Regions from separate parts of the Priestia sp. ABM2_011 genome, predicted to be linked through region 2. Evidence: riboswitches for the same ligand, from Rfam matches in the RefSeq annotation. Region 2 holds a riboswitch; the other holds the start of a gene.
The links. A riboswitch is a leader RNA that binds a small molecule or an ion and turns the genes downstream of it on or off. The one in region 2 is predicted to bind ZMP and ZTP.

Region 1 (6,780 bases), 1.6 Mb from region 2:
ACCGTCTTTGAATCAGAATGGCAAACGTCTCATCGAAATCGTGCGCTTGCCTACTATTTAAAAGAAACAAACTACTTACAAGGAGAAGTAGAAGAAGTTCTAGAGGTTTACTTAAAGCAGTGCTCAATTGAAGTAACGACTGAAGATATTGCGCTGATTGGATTAATTCTGTCATTAGACGGATATCATCCAGTGTTTCACAAACAAGTAATTCCAAAAGAAGTAGCTAAATTAACAAAAGCGCTTATGCTTACATGCGGTATGTATAATGCCTCAGGAAAGTTTGCGGCATTTGTTGGTATGCCAGCTAAAAGCGGTGTATCAGGAGGAATCATGTCATTGGTGCCACCTAATACGAAAAAGCAGTCTCCATTCCCAGACGGATGCGGTATCGGAATTTACAGTCCAGCTATTGATGAGTACGGGAATAGCGTAAAAGGCGTTACGCTGCTAAAAAAAATCGCAAAAGAATGGGATTTGAGTATTTTTTAGTCTATTTACGTACTATTCATTCGCTTCAATAATATAAACACCAAGAGAAAAAACTTTCATGTTTTGCATTTGTTCTACCAAATTTTCTAATGAGGTGATAGGCGTGCAACAAGCAATCGAAAGTGTAATTAGTGTCATCAATGATTTTTTTTGGTCGAATTTATTAATTATTTTACTTGTATCAATCGGTATTTATTTTACGATCCGCTCTCGTTTTTTGCAGTTTCGCATGTTGAAAGAAATGGTACTTGTTTTGAAAGAAGGACGAGCGGCTAAAGATGGGGGAGTCTCCCCGTTTCAAGCTTTCTGCATAAGCATGGCAGCTCGAGTAGGAACAGGAAATATTACCGGTATAGCGATTGCTATTGCTCTTGGTGGCCCGGGTGCTGTATTTTGGATGTGGATTATTGCCATTATCGGTTCAGTATCAAGTTTTGTAGAAAGTACACTCGCTCAAATCTATAAGGTAAAAGGGTCAAACGGATTTCGAGGAGGACCCGCTTACTATATGGAAAAAGGGTTAAATAAAAGATGGATGGGCGGGCTATTTGCTGTACTCATTACACTGTCATTTGGCCTGGTGTTTAACGCTGTGCAGTCTAATACGATTACGCTGGCATTTGAGAACTCTTTCGGAACGAGCCGCTTATTGATTGGGATTATTATGACAGTTATATTTGCGATAATTATTTTTGGCGGGATCAAACGCATCGCCAAGATATCGGAATACATCGTTGTCGTATTAGCCGTTTTATACATTGGAATGGCTCTGTTCATCATCTTTAAAAATATTGATCAAATGCCTGCCGTTCTATCTCTAATTGTGAAAAATGCATTTGGATTTGAACAGGCGCTTGGGGGATCAATTGGTGCAACGTTAATCAACGGAGTAAAGCGCGGACTGTTTTCCAATGAAGCAGGGATGGGAAGTGCTCCCAACGCGGCGGCAACTGCAGTGACGAGTCACCCAGTTAAACAAGGTCTTATCCAAGCATTTGGTGTCTTGACGGACACGCTCGTGATTTGTACAAGCACAGCATTTATCGTTCTCTTATCTCCCGCCTATAAGCAGGGACTAAGCGGCATTGAATTAACGCAAGCTTCTCTTAGTACACATATCGGTTCTTGGGCATCAGGATTTTTAGCTATCATGGTATTTCTATTTGCTTTTAGTACGTTAATTGGCAATTATTATTATGGAGAAACGAATATTGAATTTTTAAATTCAAATAAGATGTGGCTTTGGTCTTATCGTGTAGGCGTTTTAGCGATGGTTATTTTTGGGTCGGTTGCTCAGCTTCAGCTTGTATGGAATCTGGCAGACTTATTTATGGGGATGATGGTAGTGGTGAACTTAATTGCTATTTTTCTATTATCGAAAGTGGCTTTTTCTGCCTTGCATGACTATACTCAGCAGAAAAAGGAAGGGAAAAATCCAGTCTTTTATAAAGATGCATTAGAAAACAATCAGAATATTGAATGTTGGGAAAGAGAATCGACTTCATCCCCTTCTGAAAAAGAGAATATTATCTAAAAAAAGTTCAGCCAGTTGGCTGAACTTTTTTTTATGCGTTTTTCTTTAATTCAGTTTGCGTAGTGCCTTTAGAAAATAATGTTTCTTTCACGCCATTTGTTGCTGCTTTGGTTTTTGCAGCAAAGATTGGATTTAAAATAAAAACTACGAGTAGGTTAGATAATAATCCCCAGAACCCTTCATAAAGGCCAAATGAATTTCCTGTGGCATGAACGGTAAACGTTACAACCAGCCCTACTACTAATCCAGCAATCGTACTTTCTTTCGATTGATTTCTCCAAAACAGGCTGATAACAATAGCCGGGAAGATTTGTACCATGCCGGATACCCCTAGTAACTGTAGGGAAACAAGTGCTTGTGGGAATAATAAACCGAATAAAAGTGCCAGTCCAATAACAACAAAAACCATAGAACGAGTAACCATTGTTAATGTTTTACCCTGTACATTTGGATTAATTAAATCTCTAAATATATTATTTGCAAATAAGTTAGACGCTCCGATAGCCATGATAGAACATGGAATTAATGAAGCAAGAGCAATCGTTGCATAAGCTAACCCTTGGCCAATGCCACCATATGAATATTGAATCAAGGTTAATAATGCTAATCTAGGATCCGTTGTATCTTGAGGTAATACTTGATAAGCAATAAACCCTAAGAAGATGACTAGAATTAAAACAATATTGTAAAGAGGTAAGAAGACAGCATTTTTACGAAGCGAATCTGCACTTTTAGCAGTGAAAACACCTGTAGCAGCGTGGGCCCACATGAATAAAGCTAAAGCAGATACGAGTGATGCTGTAATAAACCATGGAATGCCCTTAGGTCCTTGTGTTGGGATCGTTAATAGCTGAGGTGCATCCTTTGCAACATTGTCAATCATGTTGCCCCAGCTTCCAAAATGCATAATTGGCAGAGAAACAACCATAAATAACATAATCGCCCATACTAAAATATCTTTAATAATTGCCGTATAAGTGGGACCTTTAATTCCGCTGAAAAAAGTATAAAGAGCCACAAGAAAGAATGAAAGAATAACGACAGCTTTTACATTAATGTAGCCAGTTCCTGCAACGCGAAGAGTATCTTGAATACCGCTAAGCTGAAGATCGATATATGGAATAAGCATCAATACACCTACTATGGCAATTAAAGAGGAGAGAAATTTACTGCTAAAACGTTCTCTAGCATAATCAGCAAGTGTAGTAAGTTTGTGCTTTTTAGCAACAGTCCAAAGTTTTGGAAGAAAAAAGTATGAAATTAAAAAGGCTAAAACAGAGTAAGGAATGGCAAAAAATGCGATGCTTCCTCCTTGATAAGCTGTACTTGTAAGACCTAGGAATGTATAAGCAGTATATAAATCTGCTCCTACTAAAAGCCAGACGAGCAGGCTTCCAAAACGTCTTCCCCCTACAGCCCACTCTTCAACGGAGCTTCTAGATGATTTGTCACGTCCTGCTATAAAGCCAATGGCGATAACGACAAGAACAATTGCTGATGTGATTAAAAGTGCGGTTAAATTTCCTTGCATTATTCAATGTCCCCCCAAGATTTTTGTAAACGATAAATGATAAATGTACACACAGGCGTTAAGAAGACCCATAAAAATAACCATAAATGCAAAAGAGGTAATCCAAAAATAATTGGATGAATGTTATTTACAAAAGGTAAAAAAGCGAATTGAGCAATAAACGGAATGATGAATAAAATAAATATTATGAATTTTCTGTTCAATTTTTACTCCTCCTCTAAAATTTATCTAACAATGTTCACTATGATAGCAAGTCTGACATAGTAAAGCAATAAGTTTTTTGAAAATTTCGTTATAAATTACGAAAATTTTTTTAGAAAAACAAAAAAAGGGTATGAGAAGAAGATATTTGAAATGATTAGGGAAGAAAAAGCAGGGGAGAACCTAAGCGCAGTTGCCTTTGAAACAAAAAAAGAACGGAAAAGAAGAAAGGTAGTTTTCTCGATGAGATAAAGTATATTGCTATTGCATTAAAGAAAAAGAATTTGTATGTTCAAATATAGATTTATGGAAGCTATAAAAACGAGCAAATAAAAAAACTAGACAATAAGTGCTTGTCTAGTTCCACCACTCTGTCAATGGTCCTTTGTCGCCATAAACAGGATCTGTTGTAGGAATAGGTACTTGTGCAATTTCATCAAATACGTGAGGGCGATCCGTTTGTTTTCCTGTTCGTAAGTTGTAATCCATGCCCTCTGGATAAGCTCCAACCACTTTAAAATCAGCAGTTGACTGCAGACGCATATGTCCTGTACCTGCAGGGAGTACGAGTACATCCCCAGCATGCACCACGATATTTTCTCCCATATGTCCACCTAGTTTTAAGCGTGCAGATCCGCTAATTACACCTAGTGCTTCATGAGAATTGCTGTGGTAATGGTGAAAATCATATATGCCGCCTACCCAGCTGTTTTTCCAGTTGTGAGAATTAAAAATGCTCTCTACTTTCTCTTTCTTACTAATAAATACGTGTTCATACAACAAAACTGGAAGACGAGGGTGATTTGGAATGGTTCCGTCGTCATCAAAATAAAGAACTTTTACATTTGCATAATTCATAAGCATCCCTCTAACAATCTTTTTTCGTAATTTTCCCTGTTTTTTGCTTGCGTAAACAGAGAAGTTTGCTCGAAGTACTTCATTCGTTGCGAAGTGCATGATATGTAGGTGTTAACGTTTTCCCAAAAGAAGTCTCCCACTTCAAGCGTAGCTAAGTGGTGGGCAGTTTACTTTAGTATCTTTTCTTCATATTGTATATAAGTAAAGGGGCTAGTGCAAGAATTCTATGGATATATAGATGTTAATTCGTATTTTGTAAATGAATAATATATATTAATATAATTTTTAGAAGATGATATGCTCGTGAAGTAAAAGAAACAAATAATAAGCAAGGTTAGAGTTTTAGTTGTTTTTTGTAATTAGGAAGAGATTTTAAGAAGATTTATTCTGAATTTTACGAATAATTCATTACTTTTGTAAAAGTAATGTAAACATTTTTGTGTATTGAGTAATAGTAATGAATGTTATATACTGATAAAAAATATATTCCTATATGTGACTGGCGCAACATGGATGACCATGGGGGAGCATATAGCGTATAAGCCGCGCGCCTGGGCAAACACTTGAGAAAATTTCGCAAGTGTTTTTTTTATTTTCCTAGGGAAGAGGAGTAGATTTGGATGAGCAATATGCAAAGGAAGATGGGAACATTTGCTTTAACCATGACAGGCATAGGTTCGATTATCGGTTCAGGATGGCTGTTTGGAGCATGGAAAGCAGCTCAAATTGCAGGACCCGCGGCTATTTTTTCATGGGTTATTGGAATGGTAGTTATTTTGACCATTGCCCTATCGTACGCTGAACTGGGCGCGATGTTTCCGCAAGCAGGGGGGATGGTTAAATATCCTCAGTATTCACACGGATCATTTATTGGATTTTTGGCTGCTTGGGCTAACTGGATTTCAATCGCTTCAACGATAACAGTGGAGGCTATTGCATCTGTGCAATATATGAGTACTTGGCCGTGGAAATGGGCTCGCTGGACTCATGAATTAGTAGACAATGGCATTTTAACGTCCAAGGGGTTGGCAGTTGCGTCTCTGTTATTATTCATTTACTTTTTTGTGAACTATTGGACGGTAAATCTCTTTGCTAAAGCAAACTCATTTATTACGATTGTTAAATTAATTATTCCTGGTTTAACGGCAGGGGCTTTATTTTTTGCTGGTTTTCATAGCGGGAACTTTTCAAGTGAGCATGGGGTAGCACCTTACGGATGGGCGAGTGTTTTAACGGCAGTGGCAACATCAGGTATCGTGTTTGCATTTAATGGGTTTCAAAGTCCTGTAAATATGGCAGGAGAAGCAAAGTCACCTAATAAATCGATTCCGGTAGCTGTAATTGGTTCAATTTTTATTGCTGGAATTGTATACATTATATTACAAATTGTTTTTATCGGAGCAGTAAGTCCGTCATCAATTGCGGATGGATGGAATCATTTGAATTTTAATTCTCCTTTTGCTGATTTAGCGATTGCGCTTGGAATTAACTGGCTAACAATTGTGTTATACGCAGATGCATTTGTTTCTCCTTCCGGCACAGGTGCTACATATACGGCAACGACTTCTAGAATGTTATACGGGATGCAGCAAAATGGATATTTGCCAAAGATATTTGGTACTCTTCATCCACTTTACAATGTCCCGCGCCCAGCTATGTGGCTAAATTTAGCAGCCTGCTTTTTGTTTCTCTTTTTATTTAGAGGATGGGGTGTCTTAGCAGAAGTGATCTCAGTAGCGACGCTTATCTCCTATATTATGGGCCCTGTAGCGCTTATAACATTAAGAAAAACGGCTTCACACTTTTACCGTCCATTTTATTTAAAAGGGGCATCAGTTATTGCGCCATGCGGCTTCGTTTTTGCTTCTTTGACGCTTTACTGGGCAAGGTGGCCACTTACAGGTGAAGTGATTTTTATTATGGCAATTGGCCTGCCAGTTTATTTTTATTACCAAGCGAAAAATAAATGGGTGGGCTTTAAAAAAGAATTTTTAACCGGGGCTTGGATGCTTATCTATTTAGCGTGCATGATTTTTATTTCCTACATAGGAAGCGAAAAATTCGGAGGCAAAAATATTTTACCTTTCGGATGGGATATGCTAGTGATTGCTTGCGTATCATTAGCCTTTTATTACTGGGGAATTAAAAGTGGCAAATCTAACCG
Region 2 (6,780 bases):
ATTCGCCTGATGCATAATAGATATACTTTTGATCCTCAGGCATGCGCGATACATACTCGTTTAGTGTTACGAGCTTTTTCTCTGTAGAAGAATAGAATAAAAGCAGGTCTTTTAATACATCTTTGTTGCTGCCAAAGTCACTGTAAACGCCGTATTTTAGCTGGCGGCCAAATGATTCATAAAACTTCTCGTACTTTTCACGTTCGTTTTTAAGCAAGCTTTTTAATTCGTTTTTGATTTTCTTGCCGATGTTTTTGGCAATCAGCTGAAGCTGGCGGTCTTGCTGCAAAATTTCACGTGAAATATTAAGAGATAAATCTTCAGAATCTACCATACCTTTTACAAAGCTAAAGTAGTCTGGAAGAAGATCTGCACATTTATTCATAATTAAGACTCCGTTTGAATACAGTTCAAGCCCTTTTTCAAATTCTTTTGAGTAGTAATCAAACGGACTATTTTCTGGAATAAATAAAACAGCATTGTAGCGAATCGTTCCATCCACATTAATATGAAGGTGAGTGAGCGGTTTATCAAATCCGTAGCGCTTTTCTGAATAAAACTGCTCATAGTCTTCTGAAGTCAATTCATTTTTATTTTTCTTCCAAATCGGTACCATACTGTTGATAACTTGTTCTTCTGTATAATCTTCTAGCTCGTTATCAGAACCTTCTTTAGGCCGTTTTTCCGTTATGTCCATTTTAATCGGGTAGCGGATAAAGTCTGAATACTTTTTAATGATTTCTTTTAAACGATACTCTTCTAGATACTCATCATACGTTTCATCTTCTGTATTTTCTTTAATTTTTAAAATGATTTGAGTCCCAACCGTTTCTTTGTCGCAAGGTTCGATTGTATAACCATCAGCACCAGTAGATTCCCATTTATAGGCTTCATCGCTGCCTAACGCTTTACTAATCACCGTTACGACATCTGCCACCATAAACGCTGCGTAAAACCCAACGCCGAATTGGCCAATAATCGTGTGTCCGTCCTTTGTTTCATTTTCATTTTTAAACGCAAGGGAACCGCTTCGCGCAATTGTGCCCAAGCTACTTTCAAGCTCTTCTTGCGTCATGCCAATTCCAGTATCCGTAATGGTTAAGGTACGGTTAGTTTTATCGGGTGTTACTTTTATGTAATAGCTTTCTTTGTTAAAACGCAAGGAGTCGTCTGTTAAAGCTTTGTAATAAATTTTATCGATTGCATCGCTTGAATTTGATAGAAGTTCTCTCAAAAATACTTCTTTTTGAGAATAGATGGAATTAATCATCATCTCTAATAATCGCTTTGATTCGGCTTTAAATTCTTTTTTTGACATAAGAAGTTCTCCTTTCCAAATAGGGCTTACAAAATAATTAGCACTTGAATAGATAGAGTGCTAATCACTCTTTTTATTTAACATGTATTAGGGTATTTGTCAATATATTAGGAGATTCACCAAAGAGATTAAAAATTAGACTGAAAAAAGCAAACTTTTAAAAAAAGGTTGAACGTTCTGAAAGAGTTTGCTAGAATATACTTAATTTCAAAGACTATATGTGACTGGCGAAACGCGGATAACCGTGAGGAAGCATATAGTGACGTAGCCGTTCGCCTGGGCAGAGGTAAGGGATTAATACATATCTCTTACCTCTTTCTGTTTAGGGGGAGAGGATATAGAAGTTATCAGACATGTAGGCTAAAAAACCAGACTTTTAAAAAAATTAAAAATGAAGTTCCTTTATCCAAAGGTAAAAACATGTAAAACTACGATGATAATCAGAGGAGAGTACAAAATGAGCACATTAACATTAGAAAAAGTACAAACAATCAAAACATTAAACAACATTGCACAAAAAGGTCTAAATGTTTTTAATCAAGAAGGTTATCAAATTGACAACGACAGCGAAAATCCAGATGCGATTGTCGTGCGTAGCTTTAACATGCACAGCATGGCATTTGACCAAAATTTAAAAGCTATTGCACGAGCTGGAGCAGGGGTTAACAATATACCGGTGGACGCTTGCACGGAGCAAGGTATCGTTGTATTTAATACGCCAGGAGCTAATGCAAACGCAGTAAAAGAAATGGTTTTAACTACAATTATGGCTTCTTCTCGTAACTTATTTGCTGGAGTTGAATGGACAAAAGGATTAGACGGCCAAGGTGATCAAATTCCTAAGTTAGTTGAAGCAGGTAAAAAACAGTTTGTTGGAAAAGAAATCAAAGGTAAAACATTAGGCGTTATTGGTTTAGGTGCAATTGGTGCTCTTGTAGCAAACGACGCGCTTGATTTAGATATGGACGTAATTGGTTTTGATCCATTCATTTCTGTTAATACAGCTTGGAATTTGTCTCGCAACGTACAGCGTGCAATGTCTCTAGAAGAACTATTTGCAGCATCTGACTATATTACGGTTCACGTTCCATTAACGGACGATACAAAAGGTGTTTTCAATAAAGAGACGTTTAGCATCATGAAACCAGATGTTCATATTTTGAACTTCTCACGCGGTGAGCTTGTAAACGAAGAAGATATGAAAGCTGCTCTTGAAAGTGGAAAAGTTGGTCGATATATTACAGATTTCCCAAATCAAAATGTCTTGAACATGAAAAATGTTGTGCCAATTCCTCATTTAGGGGCATCAACTCAAGAATCAGAAGAAAACTGTGCGGTAATGGCAGCACGTCAAGTGAAAAATTTCTTAGAAACAGGAAACGTTAAAAATTCAGTGAACTTCCCGAATGCATCTCTTCCTTACACTGGGAAAAAACGCGTAGCTGCTTTCCATCACAACGTACCGAATATGGTAGGACAACTTACGCAAGTATTCTCAAACTACAATTTAAACATCGCAGATATGGTGAACAGAAGCCGCGGTGAATATGCGTATACAATGATCGATATTGACAATCAAGTAAGTGACGAGATTGTGCCTGAGCTAGAAGAAAAAATTGGTCAAATTGAAGGAATTATTACAAGTCGTATTATCTAATTTGGTTATCATCCTATTTTAGTGTTTCAGCCCTAACTTTTCTAAGTTAGGGCTGTTTTTACATGGTATTTATCCTCATATCATTTCCTTCAGTCCCATAGCATATAGAAATATCTTTAAAGAGGTGAACGTTTTGTCAGAAGAAATGATAGGAATTTTGATAGGGTCGCTCATCGCGCTGGCAGGAACATTCATTACGTCTGTCGTAGCTATAGCGATGTCGAAAGAGCAATACAAGCAAGAGCTTCGCAAAGCATTTATCCAAAAGAAAGTTGATGCCTATACCCATGTGTGTCAAGTTATTCTAGCTATAAAAAATGATTTACTGACAATAACCGTTTCTTCAGCCGGCTTAAACTGGACGGCTCAATCTATTAACAAACTAGCAGATGTATGTATTACGGAAGGACTGTGGATCGATGAAGAAGACAGCAAAAAGCTGGAGGTTCTGCAAAAGCAGCTTTCAAAGTTTGTATTGGATGAAATAGAACTGTCTAGACATGATATCCTCACAACCTGTTATGAAATTATTGAGTATTGTGAAAAAAAGGTAAAGATTCTTCATTTTATGACTACAAAAGAATAGGTGATTACTACTTTAAGAAGGGATAGTAGACGGATAAAAAAAGCATCGGAATATAAAGTCAAAAAACAATCCGTTTATACACCAGCAGTCGACGAGGGCATTAGTAAGGAAAGGGCCAAGGGGAAATTTTTTGTAAAAACGATAGAAAAAGATAGGCTCAGTACCGGGTCTATCTTTTTGCGTTTATATAAAGATTAAATATATTTATATATGCATGTGTCCAAGCATTTACAGAAAAAACTCCTAAAATATAGTCCAGAAAGGAGACGATTGTATGTCAAATTACGAGTCGAGCAAACCGTATATTAAATCCGTTAATATACCTAATCCTTTATATCAATCGTTAAAAGGAGACTATTTTGTTGGACAAACTGAGCCTATTCGTTTTGGTGGAAATAGAAACGCTTCGGGCGGATTAGTGAACCCTTCCGGCTCCGGAGTAGATTTATTTGTGAATGCTTTTACTATCACTAACTATTCAAACGAACCTTTTACTGCTGAAATTTGGTTTAATTCTATCCCCCTGGAAAAGGAACAACTTCAGATAATGTGAGTCCAGCAAATACTACAATACGTTCAAAGCCAAAAGGGAAAATTAAATTTGCAGAAATGGTAAAAGGCGTTCCTGCTAAAGGGGTAAACGTATTTAACCGTGTTGTTCCGCCGAAAAGTACATTAGTAAGTGATGAAGACGGCAAATTTATCTTTCCAAACAACGGTTCATACGTTATTTTCTTAGTTTCTCCAGGAAATAAAGAAATTGAAGCTGAAATTGCATATGGATGGTTCGAGAAAAAACGTAAGAAGGACTGTTAACTGAATAGGTCTTAGCGATTGTATGAGAAGTGTATGAGCTATTTCATATTTAATACAGTTCTTAACAAACGGTAAGTGTTTATGAAAAGAACTTTACAGTAGCATCCAAAGTTCTTTTTTATAGCTTGCGTTTTTTCGTTTGATTGTAGATATAACTAAAGAAAAACAAGCAAACGTATAATTCCGATTACGCAAGCGATTTGAACGGCATTTAAAGAAGTTGAGGACTCAAGAAGCAAAGCGATAATACATAAGTAGAATGAAGTAACTTTTTTGTCCAGGATATAAGCATGCTTAACATCTCACGTTCATGTCTACATTCACATTATCTTAAGTTTCAATTCATACTGGCTTCATATAAATGAATCATACTGAATGTATTAATGAAAGATACGAGGTGAAACAATGTTAAACAAGCTTTTTAGACTATTTACACAAGAAACCGAGATATCTAAAGATAAAGAAGGAAATATCCAAGAAGAGAACGATTTTAACGAAGTTTGTGATGATTATTTCATTATAGATGAGTATTAGAAACCCTATAAAACGCTGCAAAATTTCAAGGATTGATTGAGTATATCTGTACAACCAGTAATCGTACAAGGATCGTAAAGGTATACTTTTATGGCCGATTAATATTGATAAATTGCTTTTTACATGAAACAATGCGAAAAAGATGGGCACCCTAAAAGCAAAAGGAGGGGATAGAATGAGCAAAGAACCAAACGATGAAACAAGTGAAGGGCTGAATCAGCTTTTTGAAATCATCAATGCAAAAGGCGACGAGGGCGAACTTAGAGAAATTGTAAGCAGGAGCAGTGAAAAGAATAATTATAAAAATCATGAGGATCAATCGTAAAAAGAAAATAAAAAACCTCTTCATGAAAATCATGAAGAGGTCAGATGAAATAGTATTACACCCATTCCATCCGGCAGAGTTTTAAAGTGTTTTAAACTCTTGATGCGACTGGTTTTATGGAACTGATGGGATTCGAACCCACGACCCCTTGTCTGCCAGACAAGTATTCTCCCACTGAACTACAGTCCCGCTTATGTAGAGTCTTTATTGCCTGTTGACTCTACTATATTTTAATACGTATGACGCACGTTCGCAATAGTTATTTTCAGTGTTTTCTAATTTCTTCATATGAATATTAACTTCTAAAAAAATCATTTACTTCTTGTTTGTACGTATTAAAAAAACTTGGAATTTGGCTTGGTTCCAATCCTTTTTCAGCGTATTTGCTGATGGACTCGTAGTACCATTTCTGTTTTTCGAATCCTCTTTTAAAACTATTCCAAATCACATCTCCTTGCTGATCGTAGCTTTCTTTTAAAGACCGTAAATTGTCTAATTTATCTGCTACAATTAAAGATTTCACTTCAAGAGAACCAGTTTTCACAATTTGAATTGTATGCTGTTTACGTTCTTCCCAGCTTTTTGATTTGTTTTCTGTATGAGCTTCAACAATCCCTGCTACCTCTAAACCAAATCTTCGTACAATTTCTTCGAGTGTTACACTTGTATCTTCTACAGCATCATGCAGATAAGCTGCTGCAATTACTTCTTCACTAAAACCTGCTTTTTCTAAAATATTACCTACGTTAATAGGATGAACAATATAAGGTGTATCGGAAAGCTTGCGCATTTGGCCGGTATGAGCGTGTTCTGCATACCTACGTGCTTCTTTTATTAAAGACATCATATTCCTCCATTTTTTATACAGTATATCTTCATATTATTAGTATAAACGAATATAGCTCTTCTAACGTTATGAAATTGCACAAATTCATTTCTTATAATAAGGTAAGGCTACCAAAAGCCCTTCTTATTGTACGGTTTTTTATAAAGCCTAATATCTATTTAATAGGCCTGTATCAGTTGCCATTTCCTTTTTTATTCATAGTTTGTATGAAGGAGTGATAGCAATGCAAAACCGTAATAATCAAAATATTAAGGTCATTGATGTTTCTCATCACAACGGAACAATTAATTGGGCAAAAGTGGCGTCGGATGGGGTAAAAGGCGCGTATATTAAATTAACAGAAGGTACAACCTTCTTAGATAAAAAATCATATGATAATTATATAGGAGCAAAAAATGCAGGTCTACGTGTAGGCTTTTATCACTTTGCTCATGCTGATAATGATCCTATTGCAGAAGTTAATTTCTTTTTAAATAAATTAGGCAGCATGAAGGTTGATTTGCCTCATTGCTTAGATTTGGAAGAAAATAAAGGGAAAACAAAAGCGCAGGTCACAGCCTTTGCAGTTAGATGGATGGAATATATTGAAAGGAAAACAAGCATTACGCCTATTCTTTACACCGGGTATAGTTTTATTAAATCCAATTTTACAAGCGCCGTGGCAAGATATCCGCTATGGATAGCTCGTTACAGTGGA

Region 1: linked by a shared signal. The riboswitch ahead of ACXAE4_RS23735 (APC family permease) and the one ahead of ACXAE4_RS15825 (phosphoglycerate dehydrogenase) in region 2 are both predicted to bind ZMP and ZTP.

Annotation. Positions count from the first base shown of each region.
Region 1 covers NZ_JBSWUB010000001.1:4,500,868-4,507,647, reverse strand. Annotated here, with positions in the region: gene ACXAE4_RS23760 (glutaminase) at 1-492, shown strand, start outside; gene ACXAE4_RS23755 (alanine/glycine:cation symporter family protein) at 596-2,026, shown strand; gene ACXAE4_RS23750 (sodium:solute symporter family protein) at 2,058-3,557, opposite strand; gene ACXAE4_RS23745 (DUF3311 domain-containing protein) at 3,557-3,760, opposite strand; gene ACXAE4_RS23740 (cupin domain-containing protein) at 4,116-4,715, opposite strand; ZMP/ZTP riboswitch at 5,102-5,180, shown strand; gene ACXAE4_RS23735 (APC family permease) at 5,237-6,780, shown strand, end outside.
Region 2 covers NZ_JBSWUB010000001.1:2,920,762-2,927,541, reverse strand. Annotated here, with positions in the region: gene htpG (molecular chaperone HtpG) at 1-1,318, opposite strand, end outside; ZMP/ZTP riboswitch at 1,529-1,607, shown strand; gene ACXAE4_RS15825 (phosphoglycerate dehydrogenase) at 1,776-2,975, shown strand; gene ACXAE4_RS15820 (hypothetical protein) at 3,109-3,561, shown strand; partial or broken gene ACXAE4_RS15815 (DUF6143 family protein) at 3,836-4,377, shown strand; gene ACXAE4_RS15810 (hypothetical protein) at 5,087-5,236, shown strand; tRNA gene ACXAE4_RS15805 (tRNA-Ala) at 5,354-5,425, opposite strand; gene ACXAE4_RS15800 (HD domain-containing protein) at 5,532-6,080, opposite strand; gene ACXAE4_RS15795 (GH25 family lysozyme) at 6,307-6,780, shown strand, end outside.